Regions from separate parts of the Streptomyces sp. NPDC051218 genome, predicted to be linked through region 2. Evidence: riboswitches for the same ligand, from Rfam matches in the RefSeq annotation. Region 2 holds a riboswitch; each other region holds the start of a gene.
What was found. A riboswitch is a leader RNA that binds a small molecule or an ion and turns the genes downstream of it on or off. The one in region 2 is predicted to bind cobalamin.

Region 1 (5,397 bases), on a different contig from region 2:
GTCGCCGTTGTCCGGGTGGCCCTCGACGACGTATCCGGCATCCCGCAGTGAGTCGAGCACCCGCACCGCCGACGCGGGGGTGTCGAGGCCGACCGCGTTACCGACGCGCGAGTGCTTGGTGGGATAGGCCGTGAAGACGAGGGCGAGCTTCTTCTCGGCGTTCGGCTTGTGCTTCAACTGGGCGTGACGCAGGGCGATTCCGGCGACCCGGGCGGCACGCTCGGGGTCGGCCACGTACACCGGTACGTCGTCGGGGCCCTGCTCCTTGAAGGAGAACGGGACGGTGATGACACGGCCGTCGAACTCGGGGATCGCCACCTGCATGGCGGCGTCCATGGGGGAGAGCGCGGCGTCCGACGCGTCCCACGTGGCGCGCGAGGAGGTCAGGCAAAGCCCTTGCAGGACGGGGATGTTGAGGTCGGCGAGAGCGCCGATGTCCCAGGCCTCCTCGTCGCCGCCCGCGCTCGCGCCCGAGGCGTGCGTGCCGCCCGCCGCGAGGACGGTGGCGACGAGCGCGTCCGCCTTCCCGAGGATCTCGTACAGTCCTGAGTCGGCACCGCGCAGCGAACCGCAGTAGACGGGAAGGGCGTTGGCGCCCCGCGCCTCGATCGCGTCGCACAGCGTGTCGACGAAGCCGGTGTTCCCGGAGAGCTGGTGCGCGCGGTAGAAGAGCACGCCGACCGACGGCCGGCCCTTGACGTACGCGCGCGAACCGTGCACCCCGTACTCGGGCATCTTCCGCGGCTCGGCGCTCTGCCGCTCGTGGGCGTCACCGGAGCGCGCGTGTCCCGCCGCCAGCACGTCCTCCTTGAGGAAGCGCGCCAGCTCGCGCAGATTCTCCGTGCCGCCCTCGACGAGATACCGCAGGGCCTCCGCCACGGACCCCGCGTGCACGGTCGACTCCGCCATCAACTCCGCGTCCGGCACGGCCTCGCCGCCTAGCAGCACCGTCGGGATCCCGGCGGCCTTCAGCCCCGCAAGCCCGTCCTCCCACGCCCGCTTGCCGCCGAGCAGGCGTACGACGGCGATGTCCGCGCCCTCGACCAGCGCGGGCAGCTCGGTCTGCGCGTCGACCCGGGTGGGGTTGCCGATGCGGTAGGGGGCGCCGGAGGCACGGGCGGCAAGGAGATCCGTGTCGGCGGTGGACAGAAGCAGGACGGTCATGAGGGTGCCCCCGGTGCGATGAAGGGGAGACCGGCGGGTGCGCCGGTCTCGATCAGGCTGAGCAGCGCGTCCGTGTCCGCGTGTTCTTCGATCAGGTCGCCGAGCAGATCGAGCTGCTCCTCGCGCAGTGCGCCGAAGCTGGTGTCGGGCGCGGGCACGAAGCGGCGCCCGGCGGCGTGGGCGACCTCGGTGAGGAAGCGGCGCCGGAACGCGTCCGACTCCAGGGAGCCGTGCCAGTGCGTGCCCCACACCTCGCCGACACGGCACCCTTCCAAGAACGGCTCGCCGCCCAGGACTTGAGCGACGCCGTGATGGATCTCGTACCCCTCGACGGGTTCGCCGAGCGCCTCGCCGACCGGTCTGGCGAGGGTCTTCTCGCGCGCGAACCGCACGCGTACGGGCAGCAGGCCGAGCCCGTCCACGGCTCCCGCCCGCGACTCGACGTCGTCCTCGATGTGCTCGCCGAGCACCTGGAAGCCGCCGCAGATCCCGAGCACGGGACGCCCCTCGGCGGCGCGACGCGCGATGGCGGCGGCGAGGCCGCGCTCGCGCAGCCACTCCAGGGCACGGACCGTGCCGCGCGTCCCCGGCACGATCACGAGATCGGCGTCGACCAGCTCTTCCGCCCGGTCCACGAACCGCACGACGACGCCGGGTTCGGCGGCCAGCGCGTCCACGTCCGTGAAGTTCGACATCAGCGGTACGGCACAGACGGCGACCCGCAGCACGTCCTCACCGACCGGGGGAGCGACCACGGACTCCCGCACGGCACCCCGCAGGGAGACCCGGAGCCCGTCCTCCTCGTCGATGCCGAGGCCGTGCTGGAACGGCAGCACACCGAACGTGCGCCGCCCGGTCAGCTCATGAAGCATGTCGAGCCCCGGTTCGAGCAGCGAGACATCGCCCCGGAACTTGTTGACGAGATACCCGGCGACCAGCTCCTGGTCCTCGGCGCTCAGCAGCGCCGTCGTCCCGAAGAAGGAGGCGAAGACGCCCCCGCGGTCGATGTCTCCCACCACGACCACGGGGAAGCGGGCGGCCCGCGCGATCCCCATGTTCACGATGTCCGTACGCCGCAGATTGATCTCCGCGGGGCTGCCCGCACCTTCGCAGATCACGGCGTCATAGCTGCCCCGAAGTTCCTCGAGGCATCCCACGACGGTCGACAACAACGCTTCCTGCCGCCCACCGTGGTAGCCGCGCGCGCTCATCTCGCCGACCGGCTTGCCCATCAGGACGACCTGGCTGCTGCGGTCGCTGCCCGGCTTGAGAAGGACCGGATTCATCAGCGCGGTCGGCTCGACCCGGGCGGCCTGCGCCTGCATGGCCTGGGCCCGCCCGATCTCGGCGCCTTCGCGCGTGACAAAGGAGTTGAGGGACATGTTCTGCGCCTTGAAGGGCGCGACGGAGACCCCCTTGCGCGCCAGCCACCGGCAGATACCGGCGGTGACGACGCTCTTGCCCGCGTCGGACGTGGTTCCTGCGACGAGCAGCCCACCACTCATGAGGCCCTGCCTTTCCGTAGCGTGCTCACGGCCGCCGCGACGCCGAGGGCGAGCAGCCCGACCCGCCGCGACAGCTTCACGGCCCGCTCGATGTCGGTGACTTCGACGCCCCGCCCGTCCCCGTTCAGGACAGGCCGGTGCTCTACCCGCCCCGCGTACGAGAGAGTCCCCCCGAGCCGTACGCCCAACGCCCCGGCGAAGGCGGCCTCGACGGGCCCCGCGTTGGGGCTCGGATGCTTGGCGGCATCGTCACGCCAGGCCCGCACCGCGCCGCGCGGCGCGTCCCCGGCGGCAGCCGCGAGCACCGCGGTGAGCCGGGCGCCCGGCCACCCCAGTACGTCGTCGAGGCGGGCGGAGGCCCACCCGTAGCGCCGGTACTTCACGGACTTGTGCCCGACCATGGCGTCGAGCGTGTTGACGGCCCGGAAGCCGACCAGGCCGGGGACCCCGCCAAGGGCCCCCCACACCAAGGCCCCGACCACGGCGTCGGACGTGTTCTCGGCGACGGACTCGACCACGGCCCGCGCGATGCCGTCGGCGTCGAGCGCCTGCGGATCGCGGCCGCACAGATGCGGCAGCCGCTCCCGCGCCACCTCGATGTCCCCGGCGGCGAGCGCCCCGCCGATGGCCCGCGCCTCACGCCCCAGCGAGGTGCCGCCGACCACGGCCCAAGTGGTCGCGGCGGTCAGCGCGACGGACGCGGCGCGCGCGTCACGTACAAGAGAAGAGGCCAGGACGGCGGCGCCGGTCGCGCCTCCGGCGCACACCACGGTGTGCAGGGCGCCCCACCCGCGGTGGTCACGCCAGAGCAGTCGCTCGACAGCGCTCGCGGCCCGCCCGAACGCGGCGACCGGATGCCCGCGGCGGGGATCGCCGAGGAACAGATCACCGAGGAGGCCGGCGGCGGCGCCGTACGCGAAGTCGCGATCGGCACGCATGGCTTCAGCCGGTCGTCGTGCCGAGAGGAGAGCTCACGCTCGGGAACTGGTCCGGCAACGGGCGGCCGCGCATGGCGAATGTCCTCACTCAGGGTGTCCGCGCCCTGGTTCGACGTGATCGGCGGCGAGAGTTCCTGGCTTCCGAGGAGTCAGCTCCTCGATGACAGTGGCGGGACCGCGCCGGATTCGCACCGGCTTCCTCTCCTGCTGCCGTATTGGCTCCGGCAGTCCACCACGGCCCGCGAAGGCCCGTCAACTCGCCGTTGACCTGCGACGGGAGAGTGTGCGGAGGCCCACATACGAAGGTGGGGTGCGGGACGCAGAAGCGTCCCGCACCCCACCTTGAAGCCCGGTCGTCAGGCGACGATCAGATAGATCCCGTACGCCACGGCCGCCGCGCAGAGCGCGAAGCACACATACGCGCCCGTGCGTGCCGCGGCGGCGGTGCCGCCCGCCGTGGACGCACCCGCGGAGGCTCCCGCGGTGGCGGCGCCGGACGTGGCCGCCTCGCGCTTGGAGAGGCCGACGATGCCGAGGGTGAACAGGCCCACCAGGGCCACCGTCACCGCGAGGCTGACTCCGAAGACGGAGCCGAGAGCTGCCCAGTCGATGTCCATGCTGACTCTTCCTTACACCGTGGCGGGCCGGGCGGGGTCCGCCACGGTGCTGGTCGGGGCCGCGATGGTGGCCTTGACGAAGTCGATGTCCGCGCTGGCCACGGCCGACCCGGTGGGGGGCGGTGTGACGGCGGCCATCGCGTTGGTCACGACGCCCACGGGCTCGGCGGCGGAGGAGCCGCCGATCTCGTCGTCGGCGACGTTCGTGTGGTCGACGGCGTTGCGCCGGGACAGCACCCAGATGACGGCGGAGCCGCCGATGAGGAGCGCGGCGGTGGCCGCGATGCCCCAAGGGCCCTGCTTGGTGAGGAACTCGGCCCCCGCGCCGACCAGACCGGCGGCCGGCAGGGTCAGACCCCAGGCGACGAACATGCGGGTCGCCGTGGACCAGCGGACCACGCCGCCCTTGCGGCCGAGGCCCGCGCCCATGACGGCGCCGGAGCAGGACTGCGTGGTGGAGAGCGAGAAACCGATGTGCGAGGAGGCCAGGATGACTGTCGCGGCGCTGGTCTGGGCGGCGAAGCCCTGCTGCGGCTGGAGGTCGGTGAGGCCCTTGCCCATGGTGCGGATGATGCGCCAGCCGCCGAGGTAGGTGCCGAGCGCGATGGCGACACCGGCCGAGACGATGACCCACATCGGGGGGTTGGCGCCCGGGTTCAGGACGCCGCCGGTGACCAGGGCGAGCGTGATGATGCCCATGGTCTTCTGCGCGTCGTTCGTGCCGTGGGCCAGCGAGACGAGGCCCGCGGAGGCGATCTGTCCGGCGCGGTAACCCTTGGCCGTGGCCTTGGTGTCGGTGTTGCGGCCGATCCGGTACGTCAGGCGCGTGGCCACCAGCGCGGCGAGACCCGCCACGAGAGGCGCGGCCAGGGCCGGGATCAGGATCTTGGTGACGACGGTGCCGCCGTTGATCGACGACCAGCCCATCGACATGACCGCGGCGCCGATGAGGCCACCGAAGAGTGCGTGGGAGGAACTGGAGGGCAGGCCCACCAGCCAGGTCAGCAGATTCCAGAGGATCGCGCCGACCAGGGCCGCGAAGATCACCTCTGTCTTCAGTCCGTCCTCGTTGACGATGCCGCCAGAGATCGTCTTGGCGACTTCGACGGAGAGGAAAGCGCCGACGAGATTCAGCACGGCGGACATGGCCACCGCCGTCTTGGGCTTGAGAGC
Region 2 (5,397 bases):
GATGTCGTAGACCCCGGGGCCCGCCTCGCGCGGGTAGCCGTGTCCGGCCAGTTCGCGGGCCACCTGCATGTGCGAGCGCGCGGCCTCCAGGCTGATCACGTCGGCGTCGAGGTCGTCGATGGCCTGGACGATGTCGCCGAACTCGGCGTAGCACATGTGGGTGTGGATCTGCGTGTCGGGCCGGACGCCGCTGGTGGTGAGCCGGAAGGATTCCGTGGCCCAGTTCAGGTACGCGGCGTGCTCGGCGGCGCGCAACGGCAGCGTCTCGCGCAGCGCGGGCTCGTCCACCTGGATGACGGAAGTGCCCGCCGCCTCCAGGTCGTTCACCTCGTCCCGCAGGGCCAGGGCGACCTGGCGTGCCGTGTCGCCCAAGGGCTGGTCGTCCCGGACGAAGGACCAGGCGAGCATGGTGACAGGGCCGGTGAGCATGCCCTTGACGGGGCGCCCGGTGAGCGAGTTGGCGTACGACGTCCAGCGCACCGTCATCGGTTCGGGGCGTGAGATGTCACCCGCGAGGACCGGCGGGCGCACATAACGGGTCCCGTACGACTGGACCCAGCCGTGCTGCGTGGCGAGGTAGCCGGTGAGCTGTTCGGCGAAGTACTGCACCATGTCGTTGCGTTCGGGTTCACCGTGCACCAGGACGTCGATGCCCGTCTTCTCCTGGTAGGCGACGACCTCGCGGATCTCGTTCTTGATGCGCTCCTCGTAGCCCGCCGTGTCGATGCGGCCGGCCCGCAAGTCGGCGCGCGCGGTGCGCAGTTCGGTGGTCTGCGGGAACGAGCCGATGGTGGTCGTGGGAAGGAGCGGCAGACCGAGATGGGTCCGCTGAGCCGCCGCACGCTCGGGATAGGCGTGCGCGCGGCGGGCGTCGGCCGCCGTGACGGAGTCGACGCGTGAACGTACGGCCGGGTCGTGGGTGAGGGCCGAGCCGGAGCGGGACGCCATGTCGGCGCGGTTGGCGGCCAGTTCGGCCGCGATGGTGCCCGTGCCCTGGGCCAGGCCGCGGGCAAGCGTGGCGATCTCGGCGGTCTTCTGATGGGCGAAGGCGAGCCAGCGTGCGATCTGCGGGTCGATGTCACGCTCGGCGGTGGAGTCCAGCGGGACGTGCAGCAGGGAGCAGGACGCGGAGACGTCCACCCGGTCGGCGAGGCCCAGGAGCGTGCCCAGCGTGGAGAGGGACTTCTCCAGGTCGTTGATCCAGATGTTGCGGCCGTTGACGACACCGGCGACCAGGCGCTTGCCGGGCAGCCCGCCGACGGCGGCGAGGTCCGCGAGCTGGTCGGCGGCGGTCTCCGTGAAGTCCAGGGCGAGGCCGTCGACCGGAGCCTTGGCCAGCACGGGCAGTGCCTCGCCAAGCCTGCCGAAGTAGGAGGCGACGAGGAGCTTCGGGCGGTCGGGGAGGGCGCCGAGGTCGCGGTAGGCACGGGCGGCGGCGTTGAGCTCCGCCGGGGTGCGGTCCTGGACCAGGGCGGGCTCGTCGAGCTGCACCCACTCGGCGCCGGCCGCACGCAGGTCGGCGAGGACCTCGGCGTACACGGGCAGCAGGCGGTCAAGGAGCGTCAGCGGCTCGAAGTCGGCGGCCACGCCGGGCGCGGGCTTGGCGAGCAGCAGATAGCTCACCGGGCCGACGAGGACGGGACGGGCGGCGAGGCCGAGCGCGACGGCCTCCTTGAGCTCGGCGACCTGCTTGGCGGAGTCGGCGGCGAAGACGGTGTCGGGACCCAGCTCCGGCACGAGGTAGTGGTAGTTGGTGTCGAACCACTTGGTCATCTCAAGGGGCGCCACGTCCTGGGTGCCGCGGGCCATCGCGAAGTAGCCGTCGAGCGTGTTGGTGTCGACGGCCTCGCGGTGCCGCTGTGGCACGGCACCGACCATGACGCTGGTGTCCAGGACATGGTCGTAGTACGAGAAGTCGCCGGTGGGCACTTCGTGGATGCCGGCGTCGGCCAGGCGCTGCCAGGTGGACCTGCGCAGCTGCGCCGCGGTCTCCCGGAGGGCGTCGGCGGTGACGCGGCCCTTCCAATAGCCCTCGACGGCCTTCTTCAGTTCACGGTCGGGGCCCTGGCGGGGGTAGCCGTACACGGTGGCCCGTGCTGCCGCGGCTGCGGACTTCGCTGTCACGGAAATCTCCTTCGCGAGATGACTCCTGAGAATCCCGGGGACGGGACACGGACGCGAAGGGATGACGGACCGGGCGGACCGAACGCGCGCCACCGGCGCGGTGCTCCACCTGATCTACGCCGACCCGCCCACGAGGTCACCGGGATGCCGCACGTGAGGGATCACATGCGGGCAACGGGCAGGTCTTCGGACTCGCGGGCGCACCTGCCGAGGCAGATTCCTACTGGCCGTCGCTTCCCGGATCCGCGCTCGGATCCAGTGCGTATGACGGCGGTCGTTCCCACTCACCGCTGCGGGGCAGTCCCGGATTCCCACCGGGTTCCCTCTTGCGACGCGTCTGTCTGGCGGACAGGGCGAACCAGCTGCACGGATCAGGCTAGAGGGTCGTCGGGGTTCTTGGGCGCCACTGATCACATTGCGGACCGTGAGGTGAGACACGGACCCGAGGGGCGGGGGCGCACGCGAAGGGCGCGGAACAGATCACCACTCCGTTCCGCGCCCCGCACACAGCAGCCGCGGGCCCCTCGGCCCGGCGGCGGACCCGGGCCCCTCAGCCCCGGTCGTACAGGTGGAACCCGCGCCCGCTCTTGCGGCCGAGCAGCCCCGCTTCGACCATGCGCAGGAGCAGCGGCGGCGGCGCGTACAGGGGTTCCTTGAACTCTTCGTAGAGAGACGCCGCGATGGAGGCGACCGTGTCGAGGCCGATCAGGTCCGCGAGCTTCAGCGGGCCCATCGGGTGCGCGCAGCCGAGCTCCATGCCCGCGTCCACATCGGTGGCCGTCGCGAAGCCGGACTCCGTCATGCGGATCGCGGAGAGAAGGTAGGGCACGAGCAGCGCGTTGACGACGAAGCCCGCCCTGTCCTTGGACCGCACCACCGTCTTGCCCAGCGTGTTCGTGGCGAACTCCTCGACGGCGGCGACGGTTTCGGCGGCCGTGTGCAGCGAGGAGACGACCTCGACCAGGGGAAGGACGGGTGCGGGGTTGAAGAAGTGCAGCCCGAGAACGCGGTCGGCGCGCCGGGTCGCCATGCCCAGACGCATGACCGGGATGGAGGAGGTGTTGGTGGCGAGGATCGCGCCGGGGTCCTCGACGACCTTGTCCAGGGCGGCGAAGATCTCCGTCTTCGCCGCGGTGTCCTCGACGACCGCCTCGACGACGAGCTGGCGGTCGGCCAGGTCGTCGAGGCTGCCGGTGAAGACCATGCGGGCCAGTGCGTCCTCGGCGCCGATGCGGTCCAAGTTGCCTCGCTGGACGGCGCGTTCGAGTGATACGGCGACCCGTTCGCCGGCGGCGCGAGCGGCGAGGGAGTCGGCCTCGCAGATCACGGTGTCCAGCCCGGCACGGGCACACACCTCGGCGATCCCGGCCCCCATCCGGCCCCCGCCCACCACACCGACCCGGCGGATGGATGTGCTCATGACCGCCCCTCCGGGTGGCGCACGAGGTGACGGCTGTAGGCGTCCGTGGTGAAGAAGGCGGGCAACTCCCGGGCCAGCGCTGTCCGTTCGAAGACTCCACGGACTTCGTCGAGTGGGGCCCACGGGTACTCCGCGCCCAGGGCGGCGAGCTCGTCATCCACCAGGCCGAGGACCGTCGCGCGATCCACGACCCGGTGGCGCAGCCACTGCCAGATCTGCACCCGGGCGATCTCGGCCGTGGCCGCGTCCTCCATCAGGCCGTACAGCGCGACGGCTCCCTGCCCGTGCAGCCAGGCGGCGAAGTAGCGCAAAGCCACCGCGATGTCGGTACGTACGCCCTCCGCCGTGGGCGGTGCGCTGACGCGGCGCACGGACAGCAGCCGGGCCGCCGTCACCTCGACGTCGTCGCGGGTCCGGTCGATCTGGTGCGGGCGGGAGCCGAGCACTCCGTCGAACACCTCGCGGCAGACGGGGACAAGGGCGGGATGGGCGACCCAGGAGCCGTCGAAGCCGTCCTCGGCCTCGCGTTCCTTGTCGAGCCGGACCCTGGCCACGGCTGCCTGATGGGCGTCGGGGTCCTTGCCGGGCACGTGGGCGGCCATGCCGCCGATCGCGTGGGCGCCCCGCTGGTGGCAGGTGCGTACGAGGAGGTCGGTGTAGGCGCGCATGAAGGGGGCCGTCATGGTGACCTTGGCCCGGTCCGGCAGCAGGAAGTCGGTACGGTGCCCGAAGGTCTTGATGAGGCTGAACAGGTAGTCCCAGCGGCCCGCGTTGAGCCCTGAGCTGTGCTCGCGGAGCTCGTAGAGGATCTCCTCCATCTGGACGGCGGCCGTGATGGTCTCGATCAGGACGGTGGCCCGGATCGTGCCCCGGGGGATGCCGGTGAGGTCCTGGGCGAGGACGAACACGTCGTTCCACAGCCGCGCCTCGTCCCGGCTCTCCAGCTTCGGCAGATAGAAGTACGGTCCGTGCCCGGCGTCGATCTGCCGCTGGGCGCAGTGGAAGAAGTAGAGCCCGAAGTCGACGAGGGAGGCCGGCGCGGGCCGCCCGTCGAACTCCAGGTGTTCCTCGGTCAGATGCCAGCCGCGCGGGCGGACGACGATGGTCGCCAGGCGCTCGCCGAGCCGGTACGGCTTGCCATCCGGCGTGGTGAAGTCGATCCGCCGCTCGATCGCGTCGAGCAGGTTCAGCTGGCCGTCGACGATGTTGTCCCAGGTGGGGGAGGTGGCGTCCTCGAAGTCCGCCATCCACACCCGCGCACCGGAGTTGAGGGCGTTGACCGTCATCGCGCGCTCGGGAGGTCCGGTGATCTCCACGCGCCGGTCGGTGAGGCCGGGGGCCGGTGGTGCCACCTGCCAGGTGTCGGCCCGGATACGGGCGGTGGCGACGGAGAAGTCGAGCGGGGAGCCGGAGGCGAGCCGAGCGCCCACCCGCGTGCGCTCCTTGAGGATCTCCAGGCGGCGTTCGGCGAAGGCGTCGACGAGACGGCCGACGAACTCAAGGGCCTCGGGGGTGAGGATCTCGTCGTGCCGGTCGGCCGGTACGCCGAGGACCCGGGCGCGGCTGGTCGGAGCGGAGATGGACATGCGGGTCTCCTCAGCAGGGGTGGTGCGGGCCGGGGGGGGGCGCCCCGAAGGGGCGCGGGGCCGTGACATGTGGGGCTCCGCCCCGCGGGCGCGCCGAGCCCCCACCGGCCCGCGGACATCAATGCGGCGATCCAGCGCAGTGCCTGGCGCCTAGTGGAACTGCTCTTCCTCCGTGGACCCGGAGAGCGCGGTCATGGAGGAGGCCGGGTTGACCGCGGTGGACACCTGGTCGAAGTAGCCGGTGCCGACCTCCCGCTGGTGCTTCAC
Region 3 (5,397 bases), on a different contig from region 2:
GAGGAGGACACGGACCTGCTCTACCAGCTGCCGGACTCCGACGCCCGCAAGCCGATGGTGATGGCCTATCTCTGGCTCGGCGGTCTGCAGGAGACGCTGGTCGCCACCCTCATCGGTTAGAAGTCACACGGAAGCGGCCACGGTCGCCCGCAAAGTCGGTGTAAGCAGCAGCGATTACGCTGCGTTCGCTCATCGGACGCTCAAATCCGGATAACGATCGCGTCACTTCAATGCCCGATTTTGAGGCGTCAAGGGAATTTTGTCCGGTTCTTCTCGTGGTGTGAGCCACACGTGCCACGACCGATCACTGTTGCGGCCGTGATAAATCTTCACGACCACTCGGTGACGCCACCCATGTCACCGATGGCGCTCGGGCCGGCAGACCGCCGGTAGCACTCCATCCATATCCGGGGGGATCAGGACCTGATCCGTGGCCATCAACGCGACTGCGGGCACGGATCAGCGTGGAGAAAGGCGTCACCATGACCTCAGTGCAGGTCGAAGAGCATCACGACGGCAATGAGGCCGGCGGAACGGGCGGTTCGTCCGGCACGTCAGGCGAGGGTTATCAGCGCGGGCTCGGCGCCCGGCAGATCCAGATGATCGCGATCGGCGGTGCCATCGGCACCGGCCTGTTCCTCGGCGCGGGCAAGGCCATTCACAAGGCCGGTCCGAGCCTCATCCTGGCGTACGCCATCGCCGGCCTCGTCATCTTCTTCATCATGCGGGCCCTGGGCGAGCTGCTCATGTACCGCGCCGTGTCGGGCTCCTTCTCGGAGTACGCGCGTGAATTCATCGGCCCGTTCTTCGGGTACGTGACCGGCTGGACGTACTGGCTCTTCTGGGTCGTCACCGGCATCACGGAAGTCACGGCAGCGGCCCAGTACATGCAGTACTGGACACACGACGCCATTCCACAATGGGCCTACGCGCTGATCTTCACGGTCATCCTGTACGGCGCCAACCTGATCTCCGTGAAGCTCTTCGGTGAGCTCGAGTTCTGGTTCTCGATGGTCAAGGTCACCGCGATCATCGGCATGATCCTCATCTGCGCCGGCATCCTCACCATCGGCTTCTCCGACGCCGGGGACACCGCGTCCGTCTCCCACCTGTGGGACCAGGGCGGCTTCTTCCCGAACGGCATCGGCTCCACGCTGATGACGCTGCAGATCGTGATGTTCGCCTTCCTCGCCGTCGAGCTGGTCGGCGTCACCGCGGGCGAGTCCAAGGACCCGAAGACCGTCCTGCCCAAGGCCATCAACACCGTGCCGTGGCGCATCGCCGTCTTCTACGTCGGTGCGCTCGTCATGATCCTCTCGGTCGTGCCGTGGACGTCGTTCCAGCCGGGCGTCTCGCCGTTCGTGGCGGCCTTCCAGGAGATGGGCCTCGGCATCGGGGCCGCGATCGTCAACTTCGTCGTCCTGACGGCCGCGCTGTCCTCCTGCAACTCGGGCATGTACTCCACCGGCCGCATGCTGCGCGACCTCGCGCTCAACGGCCAGGGCCCGAAGTTCTTCACCAAGCTGACGAAGAACGGCCTTCCGCTGGTCGGCACCACCTTCTCCGCGTCCCTGATGCTGGTCGGCGTCTGGATCAACTACCAGTGGCCGGGCGAGGCGTTCAACTACGTCGTCTCCTTCGCGACCATCTCCGGCATGTGGGCCTGGATCATGATCCTGATCTGTCAGATCAAGTACCGCCGCAAGGCCGACCGCGGCGAGCTGCCGATGTCCACCTTCCGTGCGCCGGGAGCTCCGTACACGAGCTGGTTCGCGCTCGCCTTCATCGCGATGGTCATCGTCATGATGGGCATCGACAAGGACGCGCGGATCTCGCTCTACGCCGCTCCGGTGTGGGCGCTGATCCTCGGCGTCGGCTACCTGGTCATGCAGAAGCGCAACGACACGCAGTCGACGGGTGGCGGCGAGGCCGACAAGCAGGACGCGATCAAGTCCTGACCGCCAGGTCATCCCCGCTCGATCCCAGCATGTGGGCCGGTCCGTACCACTCTTCGGTACGGTCCGGCCCTTCTGCTTATCCTGGCTGCCATGCTGACCCTGACCCAGGCCCTCCACGACCAGATCGTCGCGCACGCGCGCAAGGACCACCCCGACGAGGCCTGCGGTGTGGTCGCGGGCCCGGAGGGAACCGGCCGCCCCGAGCGCTTCATCCCGATGCTGAACGCGGCGCGTTCGCCCACGTTCTACGAGTTCGACTCGGGCGACCTCCTCAAGCTCTACCGCGAGATGGACGACCGCGACGAGGAGCCGGTGATCGTCTACCACTCGCACACGGCGACCGAGGCCTACCCCTCGCGCACCGACATCACGTACGCCAACGAGCCGGGCGCCCACTACGTCCTGGTCTCCACGGCCGACACCGACGACGCGGGCGACTTCCAGTTCCGCTCCTACCGGATCGTGGACGGCGAGGTCACCGAGGAAGAGGTGAAGGTCGTCCAGGCGTACTGATCCTCCAGGCATACTGAGCTTCACCTTTGAGGCGGCAGGACCCAGGAAGCCGGTGCGAATCCGGCACGGTCCCGCCACTGTGACCCCACCCTTCGCGGGTGGGGCAGTCAGGAACTGACCTGCCGCCTTCTTCTCCCACGACGCAGGGGACGCGGAAATCCCCTGGAGGAGGCAGCTCAGCCATGTCCCGCCCCATACGTCTGCTGCTTGCCGCGGCCCTGCTGGCCCCGCTCGCCGCGTGCTCGTCCTCCGACGGCACCGGCTCGAAGCCGGAGTCCAAGGCCCCAGGCTTCCCGTACACGGTCACGAACTGCGGTGTGAAGACGACGTACGAAGCACCGCCGAAGCGCGCCGTCACGATGAACCAGCACGTCACGGAAGTGATGCTGGAGCTGGGCCTCAAGGACCGCATCGCGGGCACGGCGTACCTGGACGACAAGGTCCTGCCGAAGTACGCGAAGGCCTACGCGGACACCCCCGTCCTCGCCAAGGAGTACCCCTCGTACGAGAAACTCCTGGCCGCGAACCCCGACTTCGTCTACGGCGGCTACGCGTCCGCCTTCCTCGCGGGCGAGGGCCGCAGCCGCGGGGCCCTGGCGAAGTCCGGCGTGGAGAGCCGCCTGAACGTAGAGGGCTGCGCCAAGAAGCCCGTCTCGATGGACGACGTCTACAGGGAGGTCCGCGAGGTCGGCAGCACGTTCGGGGTGCGGGCGCGGGCGGAGAAGTGGGTGGCCGCGGCGAAGCGCGAACTGGCGCAGACGGAGGCGAAGTCGAAGCCCGTCCCCGTCTTCGTCTATGACAGCGGCGACAAGACGGCGTTCACGGCGGGCGGCCGTGGCATCGGCAACGACATCATCGAACGTGCGGGCGGCCGCAACGTCTTCGCCGACCTGGACAAGTCCTTTGGCGACGCGTCCTGGGAGTCGGTGGTCGACCGCAAGCCCGAGGTGATCGTGATCCTCGACTACGGCGGCACGACGGTCGCCCAGAAGAAGAAGCGCCTCCTCGACGACCCGGTCCTGGCGGACGTCCCCGCCATCAAGCACAAGCGCTTCGCGGTACTGCCGCTGTCGGACACGGTGGTGGGGGTACGGGCCCCGGCGGCGGTGGGGAAGCTGGCGGATCAGCTGTGAAGGGCAGAATCCAGCCCGTCCGCCGGGCATTTCAGCCCGTCCGGCGTTTGAGGACGAACTCGGCGGAGCCGGTGATGGACGGCAACCAGTCCGGGGTCCGGGGCGGAGCCCCCCACGCGGCAGGGCCGCAAATGTCACAGCCGGGAAGGGGCGGGATTGGGGAAAGCCCCGCCAGGGCCACACGAACCCGCAGACGAGTGGGCTACGCGACAGTCATCGCGGCGCTCTGCGCAGCCCTCGCGGCAGCGGTCGTAGCGGGCCTGGCCCTGGGCTCCGTCCGCATCCCCACCGCCGACGTCCTGGAGATCCTGACGGGAGGTGCGGAACCTTCCCCGTTCCGCACCATCGTGCTGGACGTGCGGCTGCCCAGGGTCCTGCTCGGCGCAGCCGTCGGCGCCGGGCTCGCAGTCATCGGCACCGTCCTCCAGGCTCTCGTGAGGAACCCCCTGGCCGACCCGTTCCTCCTAGGCGTCTCCTCCGGCGCATCCGCCGGAGCCGTCGCCGTCATCGTCCTCGGCAGCGTCCTCGGCCTGGGCGCGGGCCTGGCCACCACCGTCACGATCCCGGCCGCGGCCTTCGCCGGCGCCCTGCTCTCGCTGCTCGTCGTCTACACCCTGGCGAGGTCCGGCGGCAGCTTCGCCACCGGCCGCCTGATCCTGGCCGGGGTGGCCGTCTCGTACATCCTGTCCGCCCTGACCAGCCTGATCCTGATCACGTCCGACAGCGCCGACCACCTGAAGGAAGTCCTGTACTGGACCCTCGGCGGCCTCGGCAGCGCCCGCTGGGACATGCTCGCGCTGCCCGGCGCCGCGCTGATCGTGGGCACTGCGCTGCTCGTCGCCCTGGCCCGCCCCCTCGACCTGCTCCTGGTCGGCGAGGAGGGCGCCACCGTCCTCGGCCTGGACACGGCCCGCTTCCGCGCCGCCGTCTTCGTCCTCGCCTCGCTCCTGACCGGCGTACTCGTCGCGTACAGCGGGGCCATCGGCTTCGTCGGCCTGATGGTGCCGCATGCGGCCCGGATGCTGGTCGGCGCCGCACACCGGGCGCTCCTGCCGGTGGTGGCCCTGATGGGCGCGGTGTTCCTGGTGGCGGCCGACCTCGCCGCGCGCACGGTCGCGGCGCCGCAGGACATCCCGGTCGGCGTCCTCACCGCGCTGACGGGCGGCCCGTTCTTCCTGTGGATGCTGCGCAAGAACCGTACGGAGGCGACGGCATGAGCCACCCGGCGGTTCTCCGCACCGAGTCCCTCACGTACCGCGTGGGGGAGAAGACCCTCGTCGACGACGTGACCCTGCACGCCGGCCAGGGCGAGACCATCGGCCTCGTGGGCCCCAACGGCAGCGGCAAGACCACCCTCCTGCGCTGCGTCTACGGCACCCTCGCGCCCACCGGCGGCCGCGTACTCCTGGACGGCGACGACCTGGCCGACCGCTCGGCCAAGGACCGCGCCCGCCGCATCGCCACCGTCCCGCAGGACGGGCACACCGGCTTCGAGCTCACCGTCCGGCAGATCGTCGCCATGGGCCGCTCCCCGCACAAACGCTTCTGGGAGGCGGACACCGCGCGCGACGCCGTCCTGGTCGGCGAGGCGCTGGAGCGGGTCGGTGCCGCGGACCTCGCCCACCGCGTCTTCGCCGGGCTCTCCGGCGGCGAGCGCCAGCGCGCCCTGGTGGCGAGGTCGCTGGTCCAGGAGCCCGCGGTCCTCGTCCTGGACGAGCCGACCAACCACCTGGACATCCGCTACCAGCTGGAGATCCTCGCCCTGGTCCGCGACCTCGGCACGACGAATCTGC

Region 1: another riboswitch for cobalamin. It lies ahead of ACIBCK_RS00330 (cobalamin biosynthesis protein); the one in region 2 lies ahead of metE (5-methyltetrahydropteroyltriglutamate--homocysteine S-methyltransferase).
Region 3: another riboswitch for cobalamin. It lies ahead of ACIBCK_RS05745 (ABC transporter substrate-binding protein); the one in region 2 lies ahead of metE (5-methyltetrahydropteroyltriglutamate--homocysteine S-methyltransferase).

The regions. Positions count from the first base shown of each region.
Region 1 is NZ_JBITEU010000001.1:60,141-65,537, reverse strand. Features, by position in the region: gene cobN (cobaltochelatase subunit CobN) at 1-1,164, opposite strand, end outside; gene ACIBCK_RS00335 (cobyric acid synthase) at 1,161-2,669, opposite strand; gene ACIBCK_RS00330 (cobalamin biosynthesis protein) at 2,666-3,607, opposite strand; cobalamin riboswitch at 3,715-3,857, opposite strand; gene ACIBCK_RS00325 (hypothetical protein) at 3,964-4,224, opposite strand; gene ACIBCK_RS00320 (anion permease) at 4,237-5,397, opposite strand, start outside.
Region 2 is NZ_JBITEU010000008.1:263,517-268,913, reverse strand. Features, by position in the region: gene metE (5-methyltetrahydropteroyltriglutamate--homocysteine S-methyltransferase) at 1-2,124, opposite strand, end outside; cobalamin riboswitch at 2,284-2,502, opposite strand; gene ACIBCK_RS24720 (3-hydroxybutyryl-CoA dehydrogenase) at 2,675-3,544, opposite strand; gene aceB (malate synthase A) at 3,541-5,130, opposite strand; gene aceA (isocitrate lyase) at 5,281-5,397, opposite strand, start outside.
Region 3 is NZ_JBITEU010000001.1:1,268,806-1,274,202, reverse strand. Features, by position in the region: gene ACIBCK_RS05760 (DUF2017 domain-containing protein) at 1-120, shown strand, start outside; gene ACIBCK_RS05755 (amino acid permease) at 483-1,958, shown strand; gene ACIBCK_RS05750 (Mov34/MPN/PAD-1 family protein) at 2,049-2,471, shown strand; cobalamin riboswitch at 2,461-2,609, shown strand; gene ACIBCK_RS05745 (ABC transporter substrate-binding protein) at 2,654-3,604, shown strand; gene ACIBCK_RS05740 (FecCD family ABC transporter permease) at 3,736-4,821, shown strand; gene ACIBCK_RS05735 (ABC transporter ATP-binding protein) at 4,818-5,397, shown strand, end outside.